3 regions of the Faecalibacter sp. genome follow, and region 2 is predicted to be linked to each of the others. Evidence: riboswitches for the same ligand, from Rfam matches in the RefSeq annotation. Region 2 holds a riboswitch; each other region holds the start of a gene.
The links. A riboswitch is a leader RNA that binds a small molecule or an ion and turns the genes downstream of it on or off. The one in region 2 is predicted to bind S-adenosylmethionine.

Region 1 (4,945 bases), 510 kb from region 2:
TTGGGCTTTACAACATTATTGATTTTCTCGCGAATGTTTGGTCGAAAAAAATTTTGGATAGTAGTCGAAGGAACCGAAAACTATACACGTGATGTTAAAAATGCGGCTGAAGAATGTACAGAATTATTTGCCTATTTCATTCTATTCATTGGTGTTTTTGAGTTCTTTGTTTTTGTACAACATATGCTTAAAAATAAACAAGAGATTAAATCAATTCCATAAAAAAAACACCTCTAATAGAGGTGTTTTTTTTTATTCAATCCCAATATCAAAGGGTGCCATAAAACTGATTTTATAAGTATCAATTGTACGGTTATTTTCATCGACTAATTGAATATGAATTAATTCTTTATATGAAGACAATTCGGAACGAGGTATTTTTACTTTCACAAACCCTTGCTTCAACTCACCTGGTTCTATATAAATCATTTGATGACGATCTGACACTAATTCTACTTTACTTTTAGGATGAGATAATACAATTGCTTTTAATTGATGCGATTGATTCGTTTTATTCATCAAACTATACTGTAACGTATTAACAATCAAAATTCCTTCTTCTTTATAATCACTTCCAGGAATCTGCAAAAATTTTGCTTCTACATCACTTCGGTTCATTACAAAAGCACCTAATCCAGCAACCATTGCTATCAATATTACTGAAAATGCTACCATTCGAATCGAAACCTGAAAAGGTTTACCTTCTTTAATGTTATCTTCCGATGCATAACGAATCAAACCTTTGGGTAAATTAATTTTTTCCATCACTTCATCACATACATCCATACATGCTGTACAATTGACGCATTCTAACTGTGATCCATTTCGAATATCAATCCCTGTAGGACATACTGCCACACATTGCCCACAATCGATACAATCGCCCTTACCTAATGCTTTTCGATCTTCGTTTTTTCTAAATTTCGAACGTCCTTCACCTCGCTTATAATCATAAGAAACTTGCATGGTATGTTTATCAATTAATACACCTTGTAAGCGGCCATATGGACATACAAGAGTACATGCCTGCTCTCTAAACCATGCAAAAACAAAGAAAAACAGCCAACTGAAAATGAACATTCCTATAAATTTCCCAATATGTTCTGAGGGTGAATCTCTATACATTGATTTTAAAAAATCCATTCCCACGATATAGGCCATTAAGATATTCACTACAAAAAAAGAAATGAGGTAATAAATAAACCATTTTGATCCACGTTTAATTATTTTTTCTTCATTCCATTCTTGCTTATCTAATCGCATTTGTTTGTTACGATCTCCTTCTATGAGATATTCAATTTTACGAAATACAAACTCTAAAAAAATAGTTTGAGGACAAAACCAGCCACAAAATATTCGACCATATACGGTTGTAAATAAAATCACAAAAACAACGCATATAATCATTCCAAACGCAAGCAAGAAAAAATCTGTTGTAAAGAAGGGATATCCAAACAAAACGAATTGAGTATTGAACACATCAAATTTGAAAATTGGATTTCCATTAGGCAATGTAATAAGAGGTAAAATAACCAATAAGGCTAATAATATAACAGAAAGAATTGTTCGGTAATTGGTATATTTCCCTGCAGGCTTTTTCGCATACACCCACTTTCTTGTTCCATTTTTCTCCATGGTAGCAACCGCATTTCGGAAAGCTTCATTTTCCTCAGCATATTCCCATGAGAAATGTTGTTCAGTTTTTTTGTTCATATAACATCAAATTGTCAAACAAAGTTAGAAGGTGCAAATCCCTTAACCATTGTCTTATTCGACGATTATATGGTACTTTTTACGGATTGAATAAAAACAAAAATTAGCAATTTATAACATATTGAAAAACAATAAAAAAAGAAAATATAGTGATTATAAATAGTATTGTTTCCTGAATTGCTCTGGTGTTAATGCAGTATATTTTTTAAAGAATTTCACAAAATAAGAAACATCTTGAAAATTTAATACATAAGCTACTTCGCTGACAGTCATTTCTTTATTTACCAATAATCGTTTTGCTTCTAATACCACGCGATTTCTTATTAATTCACCAGCTGAAATTCCGAGAACATCCTTGCATAATGCATTGAGATGATTAGGAGTAATGTATAACATTTCTGCATATTCTTTTGGCAATCTTTTCTCTTTAAAAAATTGCTCAATCAGATCCTTAAAATTATGAATTAATACCGATTGATATTCGTTAAGCGAATTTTCCATTGGGTTAAAAAAACGATTAACATCAATAAACAATTGTAGTAATAAAGTTGCAATTTTAAGATTTGAAGAAGAATGATTCATGGCATGTTCTTTCAAAATATGCTCGAAAATTGGCACTACGATCTCCGATTGTTCTTCGTTAATCATAGTGACTTGATGATGCAATTGCATACTTTTAAAAAATGAAAATTGATGCAAAATCCCTGAGTGAATACCTAACCAATCAAAAAAATTCGCACTAAAATTAATGACATATCCATCGTATTGATGTTTAAATCGCCATTGATGCACTTGACCAGGACGCATAAAATAAATCATACCAGATTGCACAGGAAAACTCTCAAAATCAATAATATGTTCTCCACTCCCTTCCGTAAAGTAAACCAAATGAAAATAATGGTGATTGTGCATTTGTTTTAAATGAGGATTACTATCCACATATCCTTTGAAACGATCGACAGAAAATAATTCGTTAATATTTTTATCTGTATTTAAATTACAAATATCAAACGTGGGAAATTCCTGTTTATCCTTCATCTTTACGTTTTTTTATCTACAGGTTAAAGGTAAAAATTTGCGTTTGAATGTACATTGAATTTGGAAAATTAAAAATAACTCGTAGATTTGCCTAGTATTTCGAATCGCATATTTGCGCGATACCAACCGAGAGAAGTCTCCACGGTGGTCAAATAATACGGGATTACAATCCAAAATAAACGTAACATTTCCCTTCTTATTTATCGAAATACAATAAAACATTTATTCATTTAAACATTTTTATTGTATGTCAACAGCAAGCCCGTTGAATGTCGTATTTCAACAATTAGAAAACGTCGAATTAATTGAATTTATCAATCAATTGGTTCCGATTCGTAATGAAGAATTATTGGATCAAATCAAAGAATCATTTATTGAACGTGGTTTTAATTATCAGCATCTATTGTATCAAAATCAATTGCAATTAAATCAACCTTTGCGCTTAATTGATGGCAATTTATTTGAACTTAAGATTCCTAAGCCGCCAATGATTGGTCCTTTTTACAAAATTCTGAATGAATTAAGAATTTTCTTGAACGAACATCCTGAGTTAAAAGGTAAAAGAAAAGTAACATTTGATTACATCTTAGATCAATTTTTCTTAAGCGAACAAGATGTAAAAATCATCCAAGAAGATGATCTGAAATTTCTCAAAGAAAACGATATTTTTATCGCTTTTCGAAATCAAGTTCAAACATTCCCAAATGAGGAAATTCGTAAACAAATCAGCCATTTACCTTTGCAAATTATTATCGATAAAGGACCTTTTTATCGAGGTTTACAAAAAGCAACTGTTTACCGAAATAATGAAGTTATTGCCATCTGGGAAAAATAAATAATTTTTAAAAAAAAGACCTTCTAAGAAGGTCTTTTTGATATTATGCATCGATGATTTTAAATTCTTTCATTAAATAAATCGCGTTCATCACTTGAGTTGTACCTTTTCGTAATTGATAATCCGAATAATAATGTTCATCTACATTTTTTAGCTCAAAACAGTAGTTCACAATATGATTAGGATGTTCTTCTTCCATCTTCGTTAATTCTAAATCATGTGTTGCGATAAAACACAACAAATTGGTTGGATGTTGCATTAATTTTTCTAAAAATTTTTGTGAACCAATCAATTTATCTTGGGAATTTGTTCCTTTTAAAATCTCATCCAGAATAATATATTGTGGTAAATTTTGATCCAAACGATCAATTAATATTTTCAATTTATTGATTTCATTTTTGAAATACGAATCTCCTGACGATAGATTATCCACTGTACGGATACTTGTAAAAATATCCATCGGATAAAATACCATCTCCTCTGCACTGACATTCGCTCCATTCATTGCTAACACCAAATTGGTACCAACGGTACGCAAAAACGTACTTTTACCGGCCATATTGGCTCCTGTAATTATCGCAATATTATTTTTTCGTTGACTTTTGAAACTATTTTTCACAGCGATTTCTTCATTCAATAGAGGATGAAACGCCTGTCGCAATTGAAGATCAAAAACATGATCCGATACCATTGGTGTAGTGAAAGATGAAAATTTATCATTGAAAATGGCGAATGAGATGTAAGCTTCCAAATTAGAAATCCCATCAATCCATTGGACATTATTTACAGCTACATTCTCTATTCGTTTTTCGATTTGAACTGTAAAAAACAACCTCCACAATAAAAAATTATTCAATAAAAATCCGATAATTGGAAAACCTACCGCTTCTAAACTTTCTAGAGAGGAACGAACCTTTCTCAATTGATCTGATGCTTTATCCGAATCTGAAATTAATTGTTTTTGTGCCGTTTGATTCAATTCCTCTTGAAAAGATTCTTTTTCCACAAGTGCAAATAAATCAATCAAATTTTGTAATTGATCAGCTGTAACAAAAGCGTAAGAAAGGGCTTGATTCACTTTATTTTTAAACAATAAATTAGTGATAAAGCCAATTGGAATCGAAATTACAATCCAGAAAAAAACAGCTTTTTTATCAAAACCAATTGTAGCTAAATAAATGAAAAATACACTATGAATAAACGTGAAAATGATTGGAATAAGTTGAATATTTTTCCCTAAAAATTGACGTTGAATGGCACCAAATATTTCACGTTGTTGAATTCCTGCACGTTTGGATAATGTTAAAAACGCAACGATAAATGATCTTTTCTCTTTCAGTTCTGAAAATGCTTTTTGAC
Region 2 (4,945 bases):
ATCCAACAAATAATGAAATCCAGCTGGATAAATAACCTAATGCCGGATGATAGGTTCGCGAAAGATAAATATAATCTCCGCCTGATTCTTTAAACTTCGATGCTAATTCGGAATAGATAAAAGCTCCTATTAAAGCCAAAAAGCCTCCAATCAGCCACAACATAAGGATAGCGTAGGTATTATTTAAATCACCAATTTGATAACCTAAACTTGTAAAAACTCCTGTTCCAATCATATTGGATATGACTAAAGCAGTGGCGGTCTTCCATCCTATTTTCAATTTTCCCATTTGATTTTTTAAAATAAAAGTGCCATAAAAGACTTAAAAAAGTACAACTTTTATGGCACAGTTGATATGTCGTTTTAAAAAGATTAGAATCTAAAATTTAATCGCGCAAAATAATATGCTCCTGTCACTCCCATCTGTACAGGTGCATATTTGAACACGCCATAATATGAATTTTCGTATACCTGTTTATCTGGATAAATATCAAAAATATTATTTGCTCCAATGGTAAGGTTTACACCTTTTGCAAGATCATAACCTATACTTACATCAGTTACAACTTTACCACTATGTTCTTGTACACTACCCCATGGATAACCATCCTTAATTACTTTTCCGAAATACGTGTTACGAACTAAGAAATTAAATCGATGAATATCATATCCCAAGTTCAAGGAACCTTTCACTTGAGGTGATAAAGTTTCAATAATGTTCACTTGATCATCTCCAAAGTATTGGTTGAATGGAACTGTCAAGCTCGATGGAAAATGATAATTTACAATTTTCGTTTCGTTGATATTAGCTGATAGATTAGCGTTAAAATTTCCTTGACCTAAACGTGTTTTATACGAAACCACTAAATCTAATCCTCGTGTTTCCGTATCTACAGCATTCGAGAAAATACGAGCAGCTGATACACCAATTGCTTCTAAGGATGGATCTGTAATATCAGAAGTTAAAACAATTCGATCATCTACTTTGATAAAGTATCCATCTAAGGTGATGTATAACTTAGAAGTTGGACGAAATGTTAAACCTAAACTTGCATTAACCGATTTTTCCTCTTTTAATTCATCTAATCCAATCCTATTTTGTGCTAAATCCGATGAATTTCGAATAATTCCTTTTGTCACTAAACTTTGTGTGCCATTATCGCTGATGTATAAGTCGGTATATGAATTACTGAAGTATTTTTGTTGTAATGAAGGAGCTCTAAAACCTGTTGAAACCGCTCCACGAACCGAATATCCTTTGATGTATTCGTAGCGTAAAGCTAATTTTCCATTCATCGTATTTCCAAAATCAGAGTAATTCTCAAAACGTCCCGCTAAATCTGCTGTAAAATTTCCGAACGTTAATCCTAAATCAGCATAAGCCGCCACTGAATGACGATCACCTTTCACAGCATTATCGGGAGAAAACCCAACAAAAGATTGTGAACCTCCACCTTCATAAGAACCTGCTTCACCTGCTTCTATTTGGTATTTTTCGTATCGATATTCTCCTCCAAATGCAAGATTAACATTTGAATTGATTATCTTGGAAACATCTAGATTCACTGTATTTTGTAAAAAACTGTGTTTACCCGCGTAAAAAGAAGTTGGTGAATCTGCACCCAAGGCATAATTTACAGTATTATCTACATTGTATTTGAATTCATTCAAACCAAATGTATTAGATAAATCAAGATTCCATTGATTAAATGTTTTGTATCGTAATCCTGTTGAATTCGAATAATCATTGACATTCGATTTTAAAACAGGTTGAAAACCATTCGGAAAAATTGTTCGACTTTCAGATGGAACTTCATTTGGTAGACGACGGAAACCATAGCCTTCTCCTTGACGAAGGGATACTCCACCAAAAGTATATAATTCAAAACGATCAGCTAATTCTGTCTCAGCATTCACAAAAAATTGTTGATTTCTAATCTGAGCGTCACCAATTTGAAAACGAAAATCTTTACGTGTTAATCCATTTGCTGCAATTAGGGCATCATCTGCAGCACGGGCATCATCAGGATGATCTGCAAAATCATAGGCAAAATTATCACCGTAAATATCTAAATTATGATCACCTGTACGTGTCGTTTTTTTTCGTTCTGATACAACGGCTGAAAAAACAATTGATCCATTTCTTCCTAATTTGGCACCGTAACTTCCATTAAAATTGTATGTCTCTCCATCACCTTTGGATGTTTGTCCATAGGTAAGTGAAGCATCACCTCCTGGAGCATCTTTAAGAACAACATTTACAACTCCTGCAATCGCATCCGAACCATATTGAGCAGCAGCACCGTCACGTAAAACTTCAATATTTTTAATTGCTGAAATCGGAATTGCTCCTAAATCTGTACCCACAGAACCATTTCCTACTGTATTTTGATAGTTAACAAGTGATGTTGTATGACGTCTTTTTCCATTGATAAGCACCAAAACTTGGTCGGGTCCCATTCCTCGTAAAGTTATTGGATCAATATGTTCTGTACCATCGGAAGAAGATTGACGCACAGAATTAAATGATGGAATAACGTAATTTAAAATATCATTTAAAGTTAATTGTGGAGCTTGTTGAATTAATTCTTCCACTTGAATAATATCCACAGGAACCGAAGAATTTACGACTGTACGATTATTTGATCGGTTACCAACCAATACAACTTCATCTAACGCATTGTTTTCTTCAACCTCTATTTCTTGGGCAAAAGTTATATTCCCTACTAACAAAGCCAGAGAAGCTAATAATAATGTGTTTCTTTTCATCTTTATTAAAACATTAATAAATCAAGAAATCGAAACCTTAAAAATGGTAGGAATTGTTTTTAGAAAAATTCGCACCTCATCTTTTCCTTTTTAAGGTTGGATTTAGCACCTTGATTAAGAAATCCGGTTGCTAAGGTTTCATTGGGCCAATTCCCTCCACCTTTCTTGATAAGTCGATGCAAATGTAAAAGAAAATATAGGATACACAAAATAACTCTACTATTTCTGTAGAGAATCTAATAAAACCTGAATATCAAATGTTTGAGCCTCGTCAAAATTCATCATAGCATTGATCCTTTTAAACGAAAAATAATTATCCAAATCGCGAGTTTTTATATTTTTTTCCTTGATTTTACCTTCTTGGATTAATTTTTCTCGCATTGTTCCTTGAAGTAAACAAGTTGTTGGGGTATGCCACTCTATTCCATTAAAGAATATTAAATTAGAATAGGTTGCATCTGTAATATAATTTGCACGCACCAAAACCAAATCATCGCATTGAGTTTCTTTGATAAAAAGATCAAAAAACCAACGTTCCGTGTATTTGTAGAAATAAGTAATCTCAGGATCTATTGAATACAATTTGATGGTCTCAATAGGCTGAATTTCGTACGGAATAAATTCTATGGACTCGATTTCAGCCCCATAAATCACACGTACTTTATATTTTTTATCATCTAAATCCTCAGGAATTTCAATTGCTTCTTCTAAGCTCATAAATGGCGCATCTGGAAAATGCTCCACACGCGTACGCTCGAAGCGGGCTTGATGCAATTCTAAATTTCTTAATTCCCGATTAAGACAACAAATACTTTCAATAAATTGGAACATATACTTTTTGGATCATTTCGTTATACTCACTTTCGCAATCACTTTTGGCCGTGATTCCTCCTCCACTTTTAAAAATCAATTGTTCATTTTCGCGTTCAATGAATCGTATCATTACAGCCGAATCGACATTTTTTCCGTCAAAAATTCCAAAAACACCGGTATAAAAATTACGATTATAATTTTCAGCCTCAAGAATAATCTCAACTGTTTTTTTCTTTGGTGCTCCACAAATGGAACCCGCGGGTAATAATTGATCGAAAATGGTTCCCAATTGCTCATGGTAATTTGTAGGTAATTGTCCTACGATCTCCGAACTCACTTGCAACAATCTCTTTTCATTGGTAATTAATTCATCAATATAACGATATTTCGTTACAGTCACTTCATTTGCAACTAAACTTAAATCATTTCGAATCAAATCAACGATAGTCGCATGTTCAGCAGCTTCTTTTTCGTCGTTTAAAATTTTAGATCGTGCATCATCAATGGCCACATCAATAGTACCTTTCATCGGATAAGATGCAATCTTGCCATCTTTGATTTGCACAAATATCTCAGGTGAAAAACAAACAAATTGGTTTTTGTAATTCAGTTTGTATTTCGCTTGTGTATGCGTATAGATTTGTTGTAAACTAAGATTTGTATTTATAGGAGTTGTACAGGTTAAATTGGTTAAATACGAATTTCCAAACAAGAGATGGTCATGTACAATCTTAAATTGTTTTTGATATTCTTTTGCAGAAATGGGAAATTTATCAAATGAAAAATCAATTGGAAGTGTATTTAATTGATCTTCATGCATCGAAAATTGAATATCCGATGATAAATCTTCCAGTGGAATGACTTCACCTTTCTCCTTCAAAAAATCAATCATAAAAAAAAAGGGAACTTTTTCAGCTCCCAATTCATTCATTTGTTCAAAAATCGAATGCGTTGTTAACATTCGATAAAAATATTATAATTCTTGCGATTGCCCAATAGTATCTATTTCATAATTATTTTCATTCAATAAAATATCTTTTATCATCAAATAGTTCATGACATAAGCGATTGGCATCGAGACGAATAATCCAATAATACAAACATAAACCCCGATTTGCGAAAGAATGGAAAAGAAAAGAATGAACAATAATAAATACCAGAAATTCTTTTTAGCAATCGCAATAGAAATTTTTAAACTTTCAATTGCTTTCATATTTCCATGAAAAATGAAGTAAGGGGGTAAATACAATATTACAGTCAATAGTATTCCAACAATAAAATAAATTGGAAAAATTACAACCATCGATAATCCAAAAATCGGACCTACAACTTCTGGCGTATCCATAAACAATCCAAAACTTCC
Region 3 (4,945 bases), 1.1 Mb from region 2:
ATCATTCCTTCATCCATATTGATGTCAATGATTTGTGCTCCACCATCGACTTGGTCGCGGGCAACCTGCAACGCTTCTTCGTATTTTTCTTCTTTAATTAAGCGTAAGAATTTTTTCGAACCTGTGACATTGGTACGTTCACCAACGTTTACGAAATTTGAATTTTCACGTACAATTAAAGGTTCTAATCCGGCTAATTGAATTTTTACTTCTGACATTGTACAGCGATTTTTCTTGGTTCATATTCTTTGGCGATATCGGCCATCATACGGATGTGATCTGGTGTAGTCCCACAACAACCTCCGATGATATTCACTAATTTTTTTTCTAAAAACGGTTTGATGTGTTCGCGCATCATTTCTGCGGTTTCATCGTATCCACCAAACGCATTTGGCAGTCCGGCATTGGGATAAGCACTCACATAAAATGGCGCTTTATCTGCTAAGACTTCTAAGTATGGAATTAAATCTGTTGCGCCTAATGCACAGTTTAAACCAACCGATAACAAATCGATATGCTCCAATGAAATTAAAAAAGCTTCTGTTGTTTGTCCTGAAAGCGTACGACCTGATTTATCGGTAATGGTACCAGAAGCCATTAAAGGAATAGCTGCTCCAGTTTCTTCTAATGCATCTTGAATTCCGTAAAATGCAGCTTTGGCATTTAACGTATCAAAGATAGTTTCGACTAAAAGTGCATCAACACCTGCTTCGATCATCGTTTTTGCTTGACGATAATACACATGCGCTAAGGTATCAAAATCAATATCGCGGAAACTTGGATCATTGACTTGTGGTGAAATAGAAGCTGTTTTATTCGTAGGACCTAAAGAACCTAACACAAAACGAGGTTTCTCTGGTGTAGAATATTCTGCACAAGCTTCTTTTGCTAAACGAACGGCCTCACGATTTAATTCATCGACTAAATCCACCATATCATAATCTTGCATCGAAATGATATTGGCGTTGAAGGTATTGGTTTCAATTAAGTCTGCACCGGCAGCTAAATATTCGCGGTGAATATCTTTGATGATTTGAGGTTGAGTAAGAACTAATAAATCATTGTTCCCCTTTAATGAAGTGTGGAAATCTTTAAATCGTTCACCTCTATAATCTTCTTCCTGTAAATGGTACTTTTGGATCATGGTTCCCATCGCACCATCCAAAATGGCAATTCGCTCTTTTAGTATATCTTTTAAAGTCATTGTATAAATTGATTATACTTATGAGCGAAAGTAGAAGTGATTTCCATTTCCTTATTTTTCTCTTGAGTAGAGTAGGATGTAGCACCCAACTAAATTTGGGTTGCTAAGATATCTTCGGGCCTATTCCCTCCATCTTTCGTCATAAGGTCAGTGCAAATGTATCAATTTTAATCATAATCCGAAAAATTTTCTAAATAGTGAATTAATAGTAAGATTAAAATTAATTATTTAACAGCTTAAACCTCTATTAAATGAAATAATTTCTAATTAATCTGTATAATTTTAATTTGGAATTAAAATTTATAGAAAATAAATCATCTTTCTAAAAATGCTATAGGACTTGTAGAGTTTATCAAGAATAAAATGATTTTTACTTCTGATAGAATAATCGGAATAAAAATCTATAAAAAATATATTAATAGAATAATATAAATATAAAATAACTAAAAAATTAATAAAATAGAAAAAATATTAATTTTAACATTTTAAATGTTTGGATATTCAAACCATCTTCACTTAAATTTGTTTCCAGAAATAGTTCATTAAAATTTTCAATTTATCAAGAAAAGTGGAGGGATATGGCCCTGTGAAACTTTAGCAACCTGATCGACGGATCAAGGTGCTAATTCCATCCTTATAATAGGAAAGATGAGTGAAAGACTTGTAACCAACCAATTATTATACAGTCTCATGTTGGTTCAGCTATGTTTTCACTGACATGGTTGAACCAATATTTTTTTTACCCACTTTCTTTACTTGATAATTGTTTTTAAAACAATCATTTTATGAGTAAAGCAACATAAATTTTACATTCAATTCCTGTTGATCAATTGACAGGATCCATCTCAGTACCAGTGTATCAAACTTCTACTTTTGTACAAGAAGCTCCAGGTTTGAATAAAGGATTCGATTATGCACGTTCTAATAATCCAACTCGCAAGTCTTTAGAAGATATTATAGCTCAATTGGAAGGTGGTCATTCGGCTTATGCCTTTGCAACAGGTTTAGCAGCAATAGACGCTGTTGCAAAATTGTTGAAAACAGGTGATGAAATTGTTGCTGTGGATGATATTTATGGAGGTGCCTATCGTTTATTTACACAGGTATATGAAAAGTTAGGAATTAAAATCCATTTCGTAGATACATCAGATGCTACGAATATTATTGATTTCATTACAGAGCGTACAAAATTAGTTTGGTTAGAATCACCTACGAATCCAACGTTAAAAATTTCGGATATAGAAACTATTGCTAACATTGCTCATGCAAATGGAGCTCTCGTGGTAGTTGATAATACATTTGCAAGTCTAGTAGCACAAAATCCTATTACTTTAGGTGCGGATATCGTAATACATTCAGGTACAAAGTACATTGCTGGATATTCGGATTTAGTCGCAGGTATTGTGGTCGCAAAAACTAAAGAGTTGGGTGAAAAAATCAAATTTATACAAAATGCCACTGGAGGAATTTTAGGCCCTTGGGATTGCTTTTTAACGATACTAGGGATTGAAACTTTAGAATTAAGGTATGAAAGAATTTCATCAAATGCATTAGAGTTGGCTCAATTCTTGAAAAGTATACCACAAATCGATCAAGTTTATTATCCAGGATTGAATGATCATAAAAATCATAACATTGCCAAAAAACAACAAAATAACCTTTTCGGAGGGATTATATCATTTACCTTAAAAGAAGATTCTATAGAGGCAGCTGTTAAAGTTGTTACAAGTACACATTATTTTAAGTTAGCAGAAAGTTTAGGGGGTGCGAAGAGTTTATAGTGTCATCCCGCCTAAATGACGCATGTCTCTGTGCCGAGAGAAAAACGCTTAAGATTGGGCGTGCAAGATTCATTGATTCGTTTATCCGTAGGAATTGAAAACGTAGAGGATCTAAAGCAGGACATCGAACAAGCTATTGCCCAATTGAAATTCGTTAATGTTTAATCATTCTTACAATTTACTACCATGAAGAAATTAAACATCGGATTATTTGGATTTGGAATCGTTGGTGAAGGTATTTATAAAGTTTTAGAAGAAAAACCTCAATTAAACGCAAACATCAAAAAGATTGTCATCAAGGATGCGCAAAAAAAACGAAATGCGCCTTCTGAACTATTTTTTACGGACCCTAATTCAATATTAGAGGATCCTGAAATCAATGTGGTTGTCGAGCTAATCTCTGATGCAGACGTAGCTTATCACATTATAAAAAAAGCACTTCAAAATGGAAAACATGTTGTGAGTGCCAACAAAAAAGTAATTGCCGAACATCATGTAGAATTGTTAGTATTACAAGAAAAAAATAAGGTTTCATTCTTGTATGAAGCTTCAGTTTGTGGTTCAGTGCCGATTATTCGAAATTTAGAAGAGTATTTTGATAATGATTTATTGAACTATGTTTCAGGAATTGTTAACGGTACGACGAACTATATTTTAACTAAAATGGCGCAAGAAAATTCATCCTATCAAGATGCGTTGAAATCTGCTCAGGTGAATGGATTTGCTGAAGCTGATCCCACTGCTGATGTAGAAGGATTTGATGCAGCTCAAAAATTATCGATTGTTACATTGCATGCTTTTGGAACAACCATTGACTCTTTACAAGTAATTCGTAAAGGTATAACTGCATTACAAGAAAAAGATTTTGTATATGCGAAAGAAAAAGGGTTTGCGATTAAATTAATTGCCAATACAAAAATCATAAAAGAGACCAACGAATTACAAGCAACAGTTTTACCCACGTTTGTTCAATTGGATCAGACCATAGCTTTAGTGAATAATGAATACAATGGTGTTTTAATTGGAAGTTCGCTATCTGATGAACAATTTTTATATGGTAAAGGGGCAGGACGTTATCCAACTTCTTCGGCTGTATTAAGTGATATATCTGCTCTACAGTATGATTATAAATATGAAGTGCGTAAAAAATTGGATTAACCTTTGATATATAATCAAAACGGTTATCGAAAAATATATATCGGTTCTAAATTCTCATTAGATTTTATAACCAATAAATTAGAACATATTGAAGAACGTTTTGATGGTGCAGGATATCATTACATCATTGGGAAGATATCTTTTGATGAATTAAAGAAAGAGGATTTCATCCATCATCCGCAATTATCCATCATCGTTTTTGAGTAAATTTTTTGTGGTGTAAAAGAGTAATCTAAGGATTACTCTTTTTTATTTGAAGCATTAATTTTTCAAAATTTTTCTTCTGAATCAGTCCTGAAAATTTACCTAAAACGTCGAGATTATGATCTAATACAATCCATAAAGGATAAGAAACCTCATGTTGTGAAATAAATTCGATTACAAATGGATGTGTTTTGACTTTTTGAATAGGAATGTATCTCTGTCCCAAGAAATCAATGGGATCTTCAGATTCTCCATTAAACTTTAAAAAATATACATCTTGTTGTAAGAACTCAAGAATTTTTTCATTTTTTTCAATTTGCGTCTCTTGAATTTTACAAATGTTACACCAATCAGTATAGAAATATAAAATGATAATTTTAGGCTGTTCTTTAAATTTGAAATTGAATTCCGTAAGACTGATTTGTGCTTGAGTGGAAGACGAAAAAATAAAAAAAAGTATAGCCAATAGATGTTTCATCATCGAATCATATATCTTAAACCAATAAAACCTCTTACCCCTTGTAATGGAGCATAATTATATGCAGTGTCGAATGTATATCCATTCGGGTTAGTGATAGGATTAAGTACATCATTATTA

Region 1: another riboswitch for S-adenosylmethionine. It lies ahead of AC1QSP_RS05975 (hypothetical protein); the one in region 2 lies ahead of AC1QSP_RS08505 (TonB-dependent receptor plug domain-containing protein).
Region 3: another riboswitch for S-adenosylmethionine. It lies ahead of AC1QSP_RS03205 (trans-sulfuration enzyme family protein); the one in region 2 lies ahead of AC1QSP_RS08505 (TonB-dependent receptor plug domain-containing protein).

The regions. Positions count from the first base shown of each region.
Region 1 covers NZ_CM169987.1:1,315,852-1,320,796, forward strand. Annotated here, with positions in the region: gene AC1QSP_RS05960 (hypothetical protein) at 1-222, shown strand, start outside; gene ccoG (cytochrome c oxidase accessory protein CcoG) at 253-1,713, opposite strand; gene AC1QSP_RS05970 (helix-turn-helix domain-containing protein) at 1,867-2,751, opposite strand; SAM-I-IV-variant riboswitch at 2,841-2,939, shown strand; gene AC1QSP_RS05975 (hypothetical protein) at 2,999-3,586, shown strand; gene AC1QSP_RS05980 (MutS-related protein) at 3,630-4,945, opposite strand, start outside.
Region 2 covers NZ_CM169987.1:1,822,351-1,827,295, forward strand. Annotated here, with positions in the region: gene AC1QSP_RS08500 (APC family permease) at 1-289, opposite strand, end outside; gene AC1QSP_RS08505 (TonB-dependent receptor plug domain-containing protein) at 373-2,769, opposite strand; SAM riboswitch class I at 2,843-2,944, opposite strand; gene AC1QSP_RS08510 (aminotransferase class IV) at 2,989-3,600, opposite strand; gene AC1QSP_RS08515 (aminodeoxychorismate synthase component I) at 3,584-4,543, opposite strand; gene AC1QSP_RS08520 (hypothetical protein) at 4,556-4,945, opposite strand, start outside.
Region 3 covers NZ_CM169987.1:702,400-707,344, reverse strand. Annotated here, with positions in the region: gene metH (methionine synthase) at 1-218, opposite strand, end outside; gene AC1QSP_RS03210 (homocysteine S-methyltransferase family protein) at 206-1,204, opposite strand; SAM riboswitch class I at 1,253-1,352, opposite strand; SAM riboswitch class I at 1,758-1,859, shown strand; partial or broken gene AC1QSP_RS03205 (trans-sulfuration enzyme family protein) at 2,008-3,150, shown strand; gene AC1QSP_RS03200 (homoserine dehydrogenase) at 3,172-4,143, shown strand; gene AC1QSP_RS03195 (hypothetical protein) at 4,147-4,350, shown strand; gene AC1QSP_RS03190 (thioredoxin family protein) at 4,376-4,828, opposite strand; gene AC1QSP_RS03185 (TonB-dependent receptor plug domain-containing protein) at 4,825-4,945, opposite strand, start outside.